2 regions of the Cupriavidus sp. FW306-1B-F12B genome follow, and region 2 is predicted to be linked to the other one. Evidence: predicted binding sites of a transcription regulator. Region 2 holds the regulator's gene; the other holds the start of a gene.

What was found. The regulator HrcA, encoded in region 2, represses chaperone genes, less so after heat shock. The targets are predictions, from matches to a motif close to TTAGCACTCNNNNNNNNNGAGTGCTAA.
Region 1: groES (co-chaperone GroES) is a predicted target of HrcA. The motif match lies at 2,038-2,064, and genes of this name have one in related genera.

Annotation. Positions count from the first base shown of each region.
Region 1 covers NZ_JBYSXC010000006.1:13,215-18,562, reverse strand. Annotated here, with positions in the region: gene groL (chaperonin GroEL) at 1-1,606, opposite strand, end outside; gene groES (co-chaperone GroES) at 1,653-1,943, opposite strand; gene AC3WLE_RS12015 (hypothetical protein) at 2,342-2,779, shown strand; gene AC3WLE_RS12010 (MltF family protein) at 2,959-4,497, shown strand; gene AC3WLE_RS12005 (helix-turn-helix domain-containing protein) at 4,518-4,805, opposite strand; gene AC3WLE_RS12000 (xanthine dehydrogenase family protein molybdopterin-binding subunit) at 5,075-5,348, opposite strand, start outside.
Region 2 covers NZ_JBYSXC010000010.1:38,187-43,534, forward strand. Annotated here, with positions in the region: gene recN (DNA repair protein RecN) at 1-1,484, opposite strand, end outside; gene AC3WLE_RS17730 (NAD kinase) at 1,551-2,468, opposite strand; gene hrcA (heat-inducible transcriptional repressor HrcA) at 2,571-3,605, shown strand; gene hemH (ferrochelatase) at 3,712-4,827, shown strand; gene AC3WLE_RS17745 (RNA-binding S4 domain-containing protein) at 4,824-5,219, shown strand; gene AC3WLE_RS17750 (hypothetical protein) at 5,289-5,348, opposite strand, start outside.

The DNA.
Region 1 (5,348 bases), on a different contig from region 2:
CGCCCGGCATTGCCGGAGCCGACTCTTCCTTCGGCGATTCGGCAACTGCGCAGTCGGTGGTCAGCATCAGCGAAGCCACCGAAGCGGCGTTCTGCAGTGCGGTGCGGGTGACCTTGGTCGGGTCCAGCACGCCCATTTCCACCAGGTCGCCGTACTCGCCCGAAGCGGCGTTGTAGCCGTAGTTGCCCTTGCCTTCGATAACCTTGGCAACGACCACCGAAGCTTCTTCACCGGCGTTCAGCACGATCTGGCGCAGCGGCTCTTCCATGGCGCGCAGCACGATCTTGATACCGGCGTTCTGGTCGGCGTTTTCGCCGGTCAGTGCCGAGATCGCAGCGCGGGCACGCAGCAGGGCCACACCACCGCCGGGGACGATGCCTTCTTCCACCGCAGCGCGGGTGGCGTGCAGGGCGTCTTCCACGCGGGCCTTCTTTTCCTTCATTTCGACTTCGGTGGCAGCGCCAACCTTGATCACGGCAACACCGCCGGCCAGCTTGGCCACGCGCTCTTGCAGCTTCTCACGGTCGTAGTCCGAGGTCGCTTCTTCGATCTGGGCGCGGATTTGCTTGACGCGGCCTTCGATCGCAGCTGCGTCGCCGGCGCCGTCGATGATGATGGTGTTTTCCTTGCCGATCTCGATGCGCTTGGCCTGGCCCAGGTCGTTCAGGCCAGCCTTTTCCAGCGTCAGGCCGATTTCTTCAGCGATGACGGTGCCGCCGGTCAGGATGGCGATGTCTTCCAGCATGGCCTTGCGGCGGTCGCCGAAGCCCGGGGCCTTGACGGCGGCGGTCTTCAGGATGCCACGGATGTTGTTGACCACCAGGGTCGCCAGGGCTTCGCCCTCGACGTCTTCAGCGACGATCAGCAGCGGGCGGCCGGCCTTGGCCACTTGCTCCAGCACCGGCAGCAGGTCGCGGATGTTGCTGATCTTCTTGTCGAACAGCAGCACGAACGGGCTGTCCAGCTGGACAACCTGCTTTTCCGGGTTGTTGATGAAGTACGGCGACAGGTAGCCGCGGTCGAACTGCATGCCTTCCACGACTTCCAGCTCGTCGGCCAGCGACTTGCCGTCTTCAACCGTGATCACGCCTTCCTTGCCGACCTTGTCCATGGCTTCGGCGATGCGCTCACCGATGGAGGTGTCGCTGTTGGCCGAGATCGCGCCAACCTGGGCGATTTCCTTGCTGGTGGTGGTGGGCTTGCTGACCTTCTTCAGCTCTTCCACGGCGGCGGCAACAGCCTTGTCGATGCCGCGCTTCAGGTCCATCGGGTTCATGCCGGCGGCAACGAACTTCATGCCTTCGCGCACGATCGACTGGGCCAGCACGGTTGCGGTGGTGGTACCGTCACCGGCGTTGTCGCTGGTCTTGGAAGCCACTTCCTTGACCATCTGGGCGCCCATGTTCTGCAGCTTGTCCTTCAGCTCGATTTCCTTGGCCACGGACACGCCGTCCTTGGTCACGGTCGGGCCGCCGAAGCTGCGCTCCAGCACCACGTTGCGGCCCTTCGGGCCCAGGGTCACCTTGACTGCGTTGGCGAGGATGTTCACGCCTTCGACCATCTTGGCACGTGCGGCGTCGCCGAACACTACGTCTTTAGCTGCCATTCTTGAATCTCCTGAAATCTGTACGGGGTGGCGGTCAGTTGGTGAATTACTTGTTCACCACGGCCATGATGTCTTCTTCGCGCATGACCAGCAGTTCCTGGCCTTCCACCTTCACGGCCTGGCCGGCGTACTTGCCGAACAGCACGCGGTCACCGACCTTGACGTCGAGGGCGATGTTGTTGCCCTTGTCATCCTTCTTGCCAGGACCGATTGCCAGCACTTCGCCTTGATCGGGCTTCTCGGCAGCGTTGTCGGGAATCACGATACCGGACGCGGTCTTGGTTTCGTTGTCCAGACGCTTCACGATCACGCGGTCGTGCAAAGGACGCAGATTCATACGGACTCCTAGATACAAAGTGAGTTTTTGATCACAAATCGGCCGGCTACCGAGGCGACGGCCGTCAGAAATGTTCAGGTGTCGCAGGAGGCTGTTAGCACTCACCCCTGACGAGTGCTAATTATAGGGACGGGGTAGGGGCATTTCAAGACGCGGGGGTGATGCGGGTTTTCCCGAGGGGCTGTCGATGCCTTGCGCGGCATGGGCTCCCGGCCGGCAACGACCCGCCTGTAGGAATAATCCCGGCACCCATTCGGGCGTGTGCCTGACAGCGCAACGTGGTGCCGCTGCCTAGACTGGGCTTGTCGCCGCGCGCCCGTCTTGGCCGGATGTACGGCGTACGCCGCGCCGAGCGCTTCCGTTGCCGGCGCCTCAGACAGCGACTCTGGAGGTATTCCATGGATACGAAACAGCCCGCTCGCCTTACCCGAATCGCCAGCGTGATTGCCGCAGGCCTGGCTGGCCTCAGCTGCGCTGCTGCGATTGCCCAGATAAGCGCCACCCCCGCCACTCCGGCCACCCCGGCCACGCCGGCAACCCCTGCTGCCCAGGGCATGCCCGCGACCCCGGCGACCCCGGCGATGCCAGCAACCTCTGCCACGCCGGCAGGCAGCCAGGGCGTGCCGCCGGGCATGACCCAGGTCGAACCGCCGAAGGACCCGCTGGTGGAACGCCGCGAGGCACGCCAGAAGGCCGCCGCCGAGTACAAGGCCAAGAAGAAGGCAGCCAAGGGTGAGTACAAGGAAGAAGTCGGCGCTGCCAAGCAGGAGCGCAAGGTAGAGAACAAGGCAGCAGATGCAACGGCCAAGCAGGAAATGGCCGCACCAAAGCAATAGCGCCGGCCTTTGCACGACGGGTGGCCGGGATCAACCGGCCACCTTCTTTTTGCCGGACATACCCCTCCCGTTTGTCCTTCGGCAGCACCCGGACCCTGGCGGCTTGCAAGCGGCGGGATCGCGCCTAGACTCGATACGAGCAAGTCGCGCGCCTTTCTGCCCGGCTTGCCATCCGCGCCATGCCCGCTGCCCACCCACGCCACTGGTTCGCAGGCCTTCTCCTGTCCGGCCTGGTGGGCGCGCTCAGCCTGTGCAGCACGTTTGCCGTAGCGCAGCAGAAGCCGGCGCCGGCGTCCGCGCCTGTTGCTGCCCCCACGGCGAAAGCCGCAACCGGCAAGGCCGATTCTAGGCCGCGCGGCCTCAACCTGGCCAACAAGCCGCGCAAGGGCGACTTCGACGTGATGGTCAACAGTCGCGTCATCCGCGTGCTGGTGCCTTACAGCCGCACCCTCTACTTCAGCGACAAAGGCCACGAGCGCGGAATTACCGCAGAACTGGTGCGGGAATTCGAGCGCTACCTGAACAAGACCTACGCCAATCGACTTGGCAAGCGCCCGCTCACTGTCCTCATCATCCCCACCACGCGCGACCGGCTGCTGCCCGACCTGGCGGCGGGCCTGGGCGATATCGCCGCAGGCAACCTGACCGAGACCGAGGCACGGCTGAAGCTGGTCGACTTTGCCGCACCGCGTGACCGCAAGCCAGTGCGCGAGCTGATCGTGACCGGCCCGAAGTCGCCGGCGCTGAAAAGCCTGGACGACCTGGCGGGCAAGACCGTGCACGTGCGCCGCGCGAGCAGCTACTACGAAAGCCTGACTGCACTGAACAACCGCCTGCGCCAGTCCGGCAAGGCGCCAATGCAGCTGGTGCTGCTGCCCGACGCGCTTGAAGACGAAGACGTGCTCGAGATGGTGAATGCGGGCCTGCTGGAGATCGTCGTGGTCGACGACTGGAAGGCCGCAATGTGGGTGCAGATCCTGCCTGACATCAAGGTGCGCCAGGACCTGGCGGTGCGCGAAGGCGGCTATGTCGGCTGGGCCTTCCGTAAGGACAGCCCGCAGTTGCGGCAGGTGATCGACGACTTCTATGTCAACTACGTCAAGAAGCAGGGCGTGGCGGAATACCTGCTCAAGCAATCCATGCGCCGGATCAAGCAGATCAGGAACAATACCGAGGACGCCGAATACAAGCGCTTCCAGCAGACCGTTGCCTTCTTCGAAAAGTACGGCAAGGACTATGGCTTCGACCCGCTGATGCTGGCGGCACAGGGCTTCCAGGAGTCACAGCTCAACCAGCAGGCGCGCAGCCGCGTGGGCGCCGTCGGCATCATGCAGATCATGCCCGCCACCGGCAAGGAACTGAACGTAGGCAATATCCAGATGGTCGAGTCCAACATCCACGCTGGCGCCAAGTACATGGACCGGCTGATGACGAAGTACTTCCCTGACGCGCATTTCTCGGAATCCAACCGGCCGTTGTTCGCCTTTGCCAGCTACAACGCCGGGCCCGGCAATATCGCCAAGATGCGCAAGGAGGCTGCGGCGCGCGGGCTGGACCCCGACAAGTGGTTCAACAATGTCGAGATCGTGGTGGCCGAGAAGATCGGCATCGAAACCACCACCTATGTGCGCAACATCTACAAGTACTACGCAGCCTACCGGCTCACGCAGGACCGGGAGGCCGCGCGTGAGCGGGCACTGAAGGAAGTCCGGAAGTAGCGGCGGCCACGCCGCATGGATCAGTCGGCCAGTCCGCTGGCGTCGATATAGCCCAGCGCCTCGGTCACGGCGCGGCGCGCCTTCAGCACATAGCAAACGCGGCGCTCCTGGATCGACAGCGCCAGCACATCGGCCTGCACCAGCTCCAGGAACACATGGCCGGCGCGCGCCAGGCTCAGCCGTGCAACCTGCGCCAGGTCAGTGGCCGGCAGGCCCGCCTCGCCGGCATCCAGCAGCGCACGGCAGATCCGGATCCGCGCGGGCTCGGTCATCAGCGCAAGGGTCAGCGTACTTTCCTGGGTCTCCATGGTCACACCTCGGTCTCCGGGCACGCCTCCGGTCCGCGACAGGCGGCGGCCGGGCGGTGCTGGCGCAGTTTTCTTCCGCGCGGTTTTTCCCGCGCAGTTTTCCCCGTTCTACGCGGCTCGCCGCGCAAACGCAATAGGGTGGAGCCACGGCCCTGCAAACACTGGTGCGATTACAACAAACTGCGCAGCGGACAGCGAACGCCAGCCGCATTCGGGGGATGCGCGGTGCGGCTGCACCTCCCCTTCGGCGGCTGGCTGCCATCACACCATCAAGCCATCACGAAGGGCAGTTGGCGTTGGCGCTTGCCGGTCAGCGTGAACAGCGCATTGGCCACCGCCGGCGCGATTGGCGGCACGCCCGGCTCGCCCAGGCCGGTGGGGTTCTCCTGCGAGGGCACGAAGAACACGTCCACCACCGGCGCATCGGTGATGCGCGGCGGCGGATAGTCCGCGAAGTTGCTGTTCTTCACGGCGCCGTTCTCGATCTCGATGGCAAACCCCGGCCTGGTCATGGCCAGCCCGAACACGCAGGAGCCCTGGATC
Region 2 (5,348 bases):
ACCTGCGGCAGGTGCGTCACGCACAGCACCTGGCGCGCGCGGCCCAGTTCCTGCAGGCGCCGGCCGACCACTTCGGCCACCGCGCCGCCGATGCCGGTATCGACCTCGTCGAAGATCAGCGTGGGCGTGGGCGAGGCTTCGCTGGTGATCACCGAGATCGCCAGGCTGATGCGCGCCAGCTCGCCGCCGGAGGCCACCCGGGCCAGCGGCCGCGGGCTCACGCCGGCATGGCCGGCGACCAGGAATTCGACCTGCTCGAGCCCATGGCTCTGGCCTTCGTCGAGCGCATTGAGCGCGGCGACAAAGCTGCCGCCGGCCATCGACAGGCCCTGCATGGCGTCGGTGACCGCGGCGGACAGCGCCTGCGCGGCCTGCTGGCGGGCGTGGCTGAGATGCTGCGCCAGGGTCAGGTAGGCGGCCTTGGCCGCGGCCTCGCGCGCCATCACCTTGTTCAGGTCCTGCGCGGCCTGCAGGTCGTCCAGCTGCTGGCGGCGGGCCGCCAGCTCGTCGGGCAGCTGCTCGGGCGGCAGGCGGTACTTGCGCGCGGTGGCGTGCAGCGCCTGCATGCGTTCGTCGACCGCCTGCAGCCGCTCGGGATCGAGTTCGAGCCGGTCGACATAGCGCGTGAGCGAGTGCGCGGCTTCCTCGGCCTGCATCTGCGCGGGCTCGAGCGCGGCCAGCACGTCGCGCAGCGCGCCATCGACATCGGCCAGCTGCTGCAGCTTGTGCACGATGGTATTCAGCGCCGACAGCACCGAGCCGTCGGCCTCGGACAGTGCGTCCAGCGCGGCGCGGCTGCCGTCGATCAGGCCGGCGGCATGCGACAGGCGGTTGTACTCGGACTGGATCTCTTCCCATTCGCCCGGCTGCGGGTTGAGCTTGTCCAGTTCGCCGACCTGCCATTCCAGCCGTTCGCGTTCAAGCTGCATCTCGCGCGACTGGTGCTCGACCGCCTCGCGCTGGCGCACGCAGGCACGCCAGGCGCGCCAGGCCTCGGCCACCGCGCCGGCCTGCTGGGTGAGGCCGGCGTGGGCGTCGAACAGCAGCCGCTGCGCATCGGGGCGCAGCAGCAGCTGGTGCGCGTGCTGGCCGTGGATGTCGACCAGCTGGTCGCCGACTTCGCGCAGCTGCGCCAGGGTGGCGGCGGCGCCGTTGATAAAGGCCTTGCTGCGGCCGCCGGCATCGACCGTGCGGCGCAGCAGCACGGTGTGCACGCCGTCTTCCGCTTCGCTGTTGAGCTCGCGCTCGGCCAGCCAGGCATCCAGTGCCGGGTGGGTCGAGAAGGTGGCGCTGACGCTGGCGCGCGGGGCGCCTTCGCGCACCACGCCGGCATCGGCGCGTTCGCCCAGCACCAGCGCCAGGGCATCGATCAGGATGGATTTGCCGGCGCCGGTCTCGCCGGTGAAGACGGTGAAGCCAGTGGTGAAGTCCAGGTCGAGCGTATCGACGATGACGAAATCGCGGATGGACAGGCTGCGCAGCATCGTGGCGTGGAAGGTAGTCGGTCCGATGGGTTCGGGCTCAGGCTTGGAGGGCGGCTTGATACTGGCTCAGAGGCGGTTGTCTTCGGACGGGTATTCGTGCCAGTGCAGCTTCTTGCGCAGCGTGGCGTAGTAGTTGTAGCCGACCGGGTGCAGCAGGTTGATGGTCTTTTCGGAGCGCCGCACCACGATGCGGTCGCCCGGCAGCAGCGAGGTCAGTGACTGCATGTCGAAGTTGACGCTGGCGTCGCGCGCGCTGGCCACCTCGATGGTGACCTCGGCGTCGTGCGGCAGCACGATCGGGCGGTTGGACAGCGCGTGCGGGGCAATCGGCACCAGCACCACGCCCGACAGCGTCGGGTGCAGGATCGGGCCGCCGGCGGACAGCGCGTAGGCGGTGGACCCGGTGGTGGTCGACACGATCAGGCCGTCCGAGCGCTGGTTGTACATGAAGTGGCCGTCCACCGACACCGCCAGCTCGACCATGCCGGAGATGCCCGAGCGGTTCACCACCACGTCGTTCAGGGCCAGCGCGGAGAAGATGTCCATGTCGTCGCGCACCACGCGCGATTCCAGCAGCAGGCGGGTCTCGGCCTCATACCGGCCGTCGAGCATGTCGGGCAGCACGGTGTGCGCGTCTTCCAGCGCGATGTCGGTCATGAAGCCCAGCCGCCCGTGGTTGACGCCGATCAGCGGCACGTCGTAGCCGGCCAGCTGGCGCGCGATGCCCAGCAGCGTGCCGTCGCCGCCCAGCACCACGGCCACGTCGGCCTGCCGGCCGATCTCCTCGGCGGACAGGGCAGGGTAGGCGGTCAGCCCGGTGGCGAGCGAGGTTTCGCGCTCGAACACCACGTCCTGCCCGTTGCGCAGGATATAAGAGGCGATCTCCTCCAGCGGCCCTTCGATGCCGGCAGTGGAGTACCGGCCCACCAGGGCGACGGTCTTGAACGAAGTGCGCACGGCGCTGGCTCTCGGGGGGGCGGACATGGCGGGATTAGACCATACCGCCATGACGGTTGTCAGCAGGCGCGGGCGGGCGGGCCAGGCCGTCCGCCAGAAGGTCCAAAACTTGCGTAAAATCGGGGCATCATGGATGAACGCTCCAAAACGCTGCTCAAGACCCTGATCGAGCGCTATATTGCCGAAGGGCAGCCGGTCGGTTCCCGCACCCTGTCGAAATACTCGGGGCTGGACCTGTCGCCTGCGACGATTCGCAATGTGATGTCCGATCTGGAGGAAATGGGCTTTATTGCCAGCCCGCACACCTCCGCGGGCCGTATCCCGACCCCGCGCGGCTACCGGCTGTTCGTCGATTCGATGCTGACGGCCAAGCCGCTGGAGCGCAACGCCGACCTGGCCGAGCTGACCGGCCAGATCCAGGACCAGCTCGGCGGCCAGCAGCTGGGGCCGCAGCGCATGATCACAGCGGCGGCGCGCACGCTGTCCAACCTGTCGCACTTTGCCGGCGTGGTGATGACGCCGCGCCGCGCGCAGGCGTTCCGGCAGATCGAATTCATGCGGCTGTCGGACAAGCGCATCCTGCTGATCATCGTCAGCCCCGAGGGCGACGTGCAGAACCGCATCATCCAGACCGAGCTGTCGTACACGCCGGCCCAGCTGATCGAGGCGGCCAACTTCTTCAACTCGCACTATGCCGGCATGAGCTTCGACGCGGTGCGCGGCCACCTGCGGGTGGAACTGCAGGACCTGCGCCGCGACATGTCGCAGCTGATGCAGGCCGCGGTCGAGGCCGGCAGCGTCGCCGAGGACGAGGACGACGACCACGTCTTTATCAGTGGCGAGCGCAAGCTGCTGGAAGTGGAAGACCTGGCCTCCAGCATGGACAAGCTGCGGCGCCTGTTCGACGTGTTCGAGCACAAGACCAGCCTGCTGCAGCTGCTGGACGTGTCCAGCCATGCGCAGGGCGTGCAGATCTTTATCGGCGGCGAAAGCCGGCTGGTGCCGATCGAAGAAATGGCGGTCATCACCGCCCCGTACGAGGTCGACGGCCAGATCGTCGGCACGCTCGGCGTGATCGGCCCTACGCGCATGGCGTATGAGCGCGTGATCCCCATTGTCGACATCACCGCGCGCCTGCTGTCCAGCGCCCTGAGCCAGAACTAGTGCAAAGACTGGCTGGTCTGACAAGCGGCGCCATTCCCGCCGGGCGCGGCAATCGCCGGTGCGCCGCACCGGCGCCGTCCCGGCACCGTGTCAACCCGGAAGCGACATGACGTTTTCTCCCGAACCGGCCTACCAGCACGGCCACGCGCCGCGCACGGCGATCCTGCTGGTCAACCTGGGCACCCCGGACGCTCCCACGCCCAAGGCGGTGGGGCGCTACCTGAAGGAATTCCTGTCCGACCCGCGCGTGGTCGAGATCCCGCGCGCGGCCTGGCTGCCGCTGCTGCATGGGGTGATCCTGCCGCTGCGTTCGCGCGCCTCGGCTCTGAAATACGAATCGATCTGGCTGCGCGAGGCCCATATGACGGGCTCGCCGCTGCTGGTCTACAGCGAGCGCCAGGCCCATGCGCTGCAGCGGCTGATGCACCAGCATGGCCATGAAGTGACGGTCGCGTGCGCAATGCGCTACGGCAACCCGTCGATCGCCTCGGTGCTGGAGGCGCTGCGCCGGCAGGGCTGCGAGCAGGTGCTGGTGCTGCCGATGTATCCGCAATACTCCGGCACCACCACGGCCACGGCCTTCGACGAGGTGTTCCGGGTGCTGGGCCAGTGGCGCAACCAGCCAGAGCTGCGGCTGGTCAAGCATTTCCATGACCACCCGGCCTATATCTCGGCGCTGCACCAGCAGGTCGCCGCCTACTGGGCGCGCCATGGCATGCCGGACTTTGCCCGCGGCGACAAGCTGATCCTGTCGTTCCACGGCGTGCCGCGGCGCACGCTGGAACTGGGCGACCCCTATCACTGCGAATGCCTGAAGACCGGCCGGCTGCTGGGCGAGGCGCTGGGCCTAGAGCCGGGCCAGTACCAGGTGACGTTCCAGTCTCGTTTCGGCAAAGCGGAATGGCTGCAGCCGTACACCGCGCCGACGCTGGCCGAGCTGGGCAAGGTCGGCGCGGGCCGGGTCGATGTCTTCTGCCCGGGCTTTCCGGCCGACTGCATCGAGACCCTGGAGGAGATCGCCGTGGAAGGGCAGACCGAGTTCAAGGTCGCGGGCGGCAAGGATTTCCATTTCATCCCGTGCCTGAATGACGCCGATCCGTGGGTCGCGGCCATGGCCGAGATCGCGCTGCAGCACCTGCAGGGCTGGCCGCTGGCCACGCCGCATCCGCATGAACTGGAAGCACGGCGCACGCGCGCCCAGACCCGGGGAGCGGCGGCATGAACGTCGACTTTGAGCCGGATGCGCGCCAGCGCATCGACAAATGGCTGTGGTGCGCGCGCTTCTTCAAGACGCGCTCGCTCGCGGCTGAAGCGGTGGAGCGCAGCAAGGTGACCGTCAACGGCCAGCCATGCAAGAACTCGCGCGAGGTGAAGCCCGGCGACACGGTGGTGCTGGAAGCGCACCAGCAGCGCTGGGAGCTGGTGGTGAAAGGCATTGCCGCGGCGCGCGGGCCGGCGCCGGTGGCGCAGACGCTGTACGAGGAAAGTGCCGAAAGCCAGTCGCGCCGGCTGGCCGATGCCGAGCGCCGGCGCCTGCAGCCGGAGCCGTCCGCGCAGATCCAGGGGCGCCCGACCAAGCGGGACCGGCGCCGCATCGACCACCTGAAGAGCTGAAATGACAACGCGGCGGTCACCGGGAAGCCCCCGGTGCCGCCGCGCGCTTGGATCAGGGCCAGGTGGCGCTTATTCCTGCGTGACTTCCTGGCTGACGATAGGGACGATGTAGTGCTTGAACACCGCCTT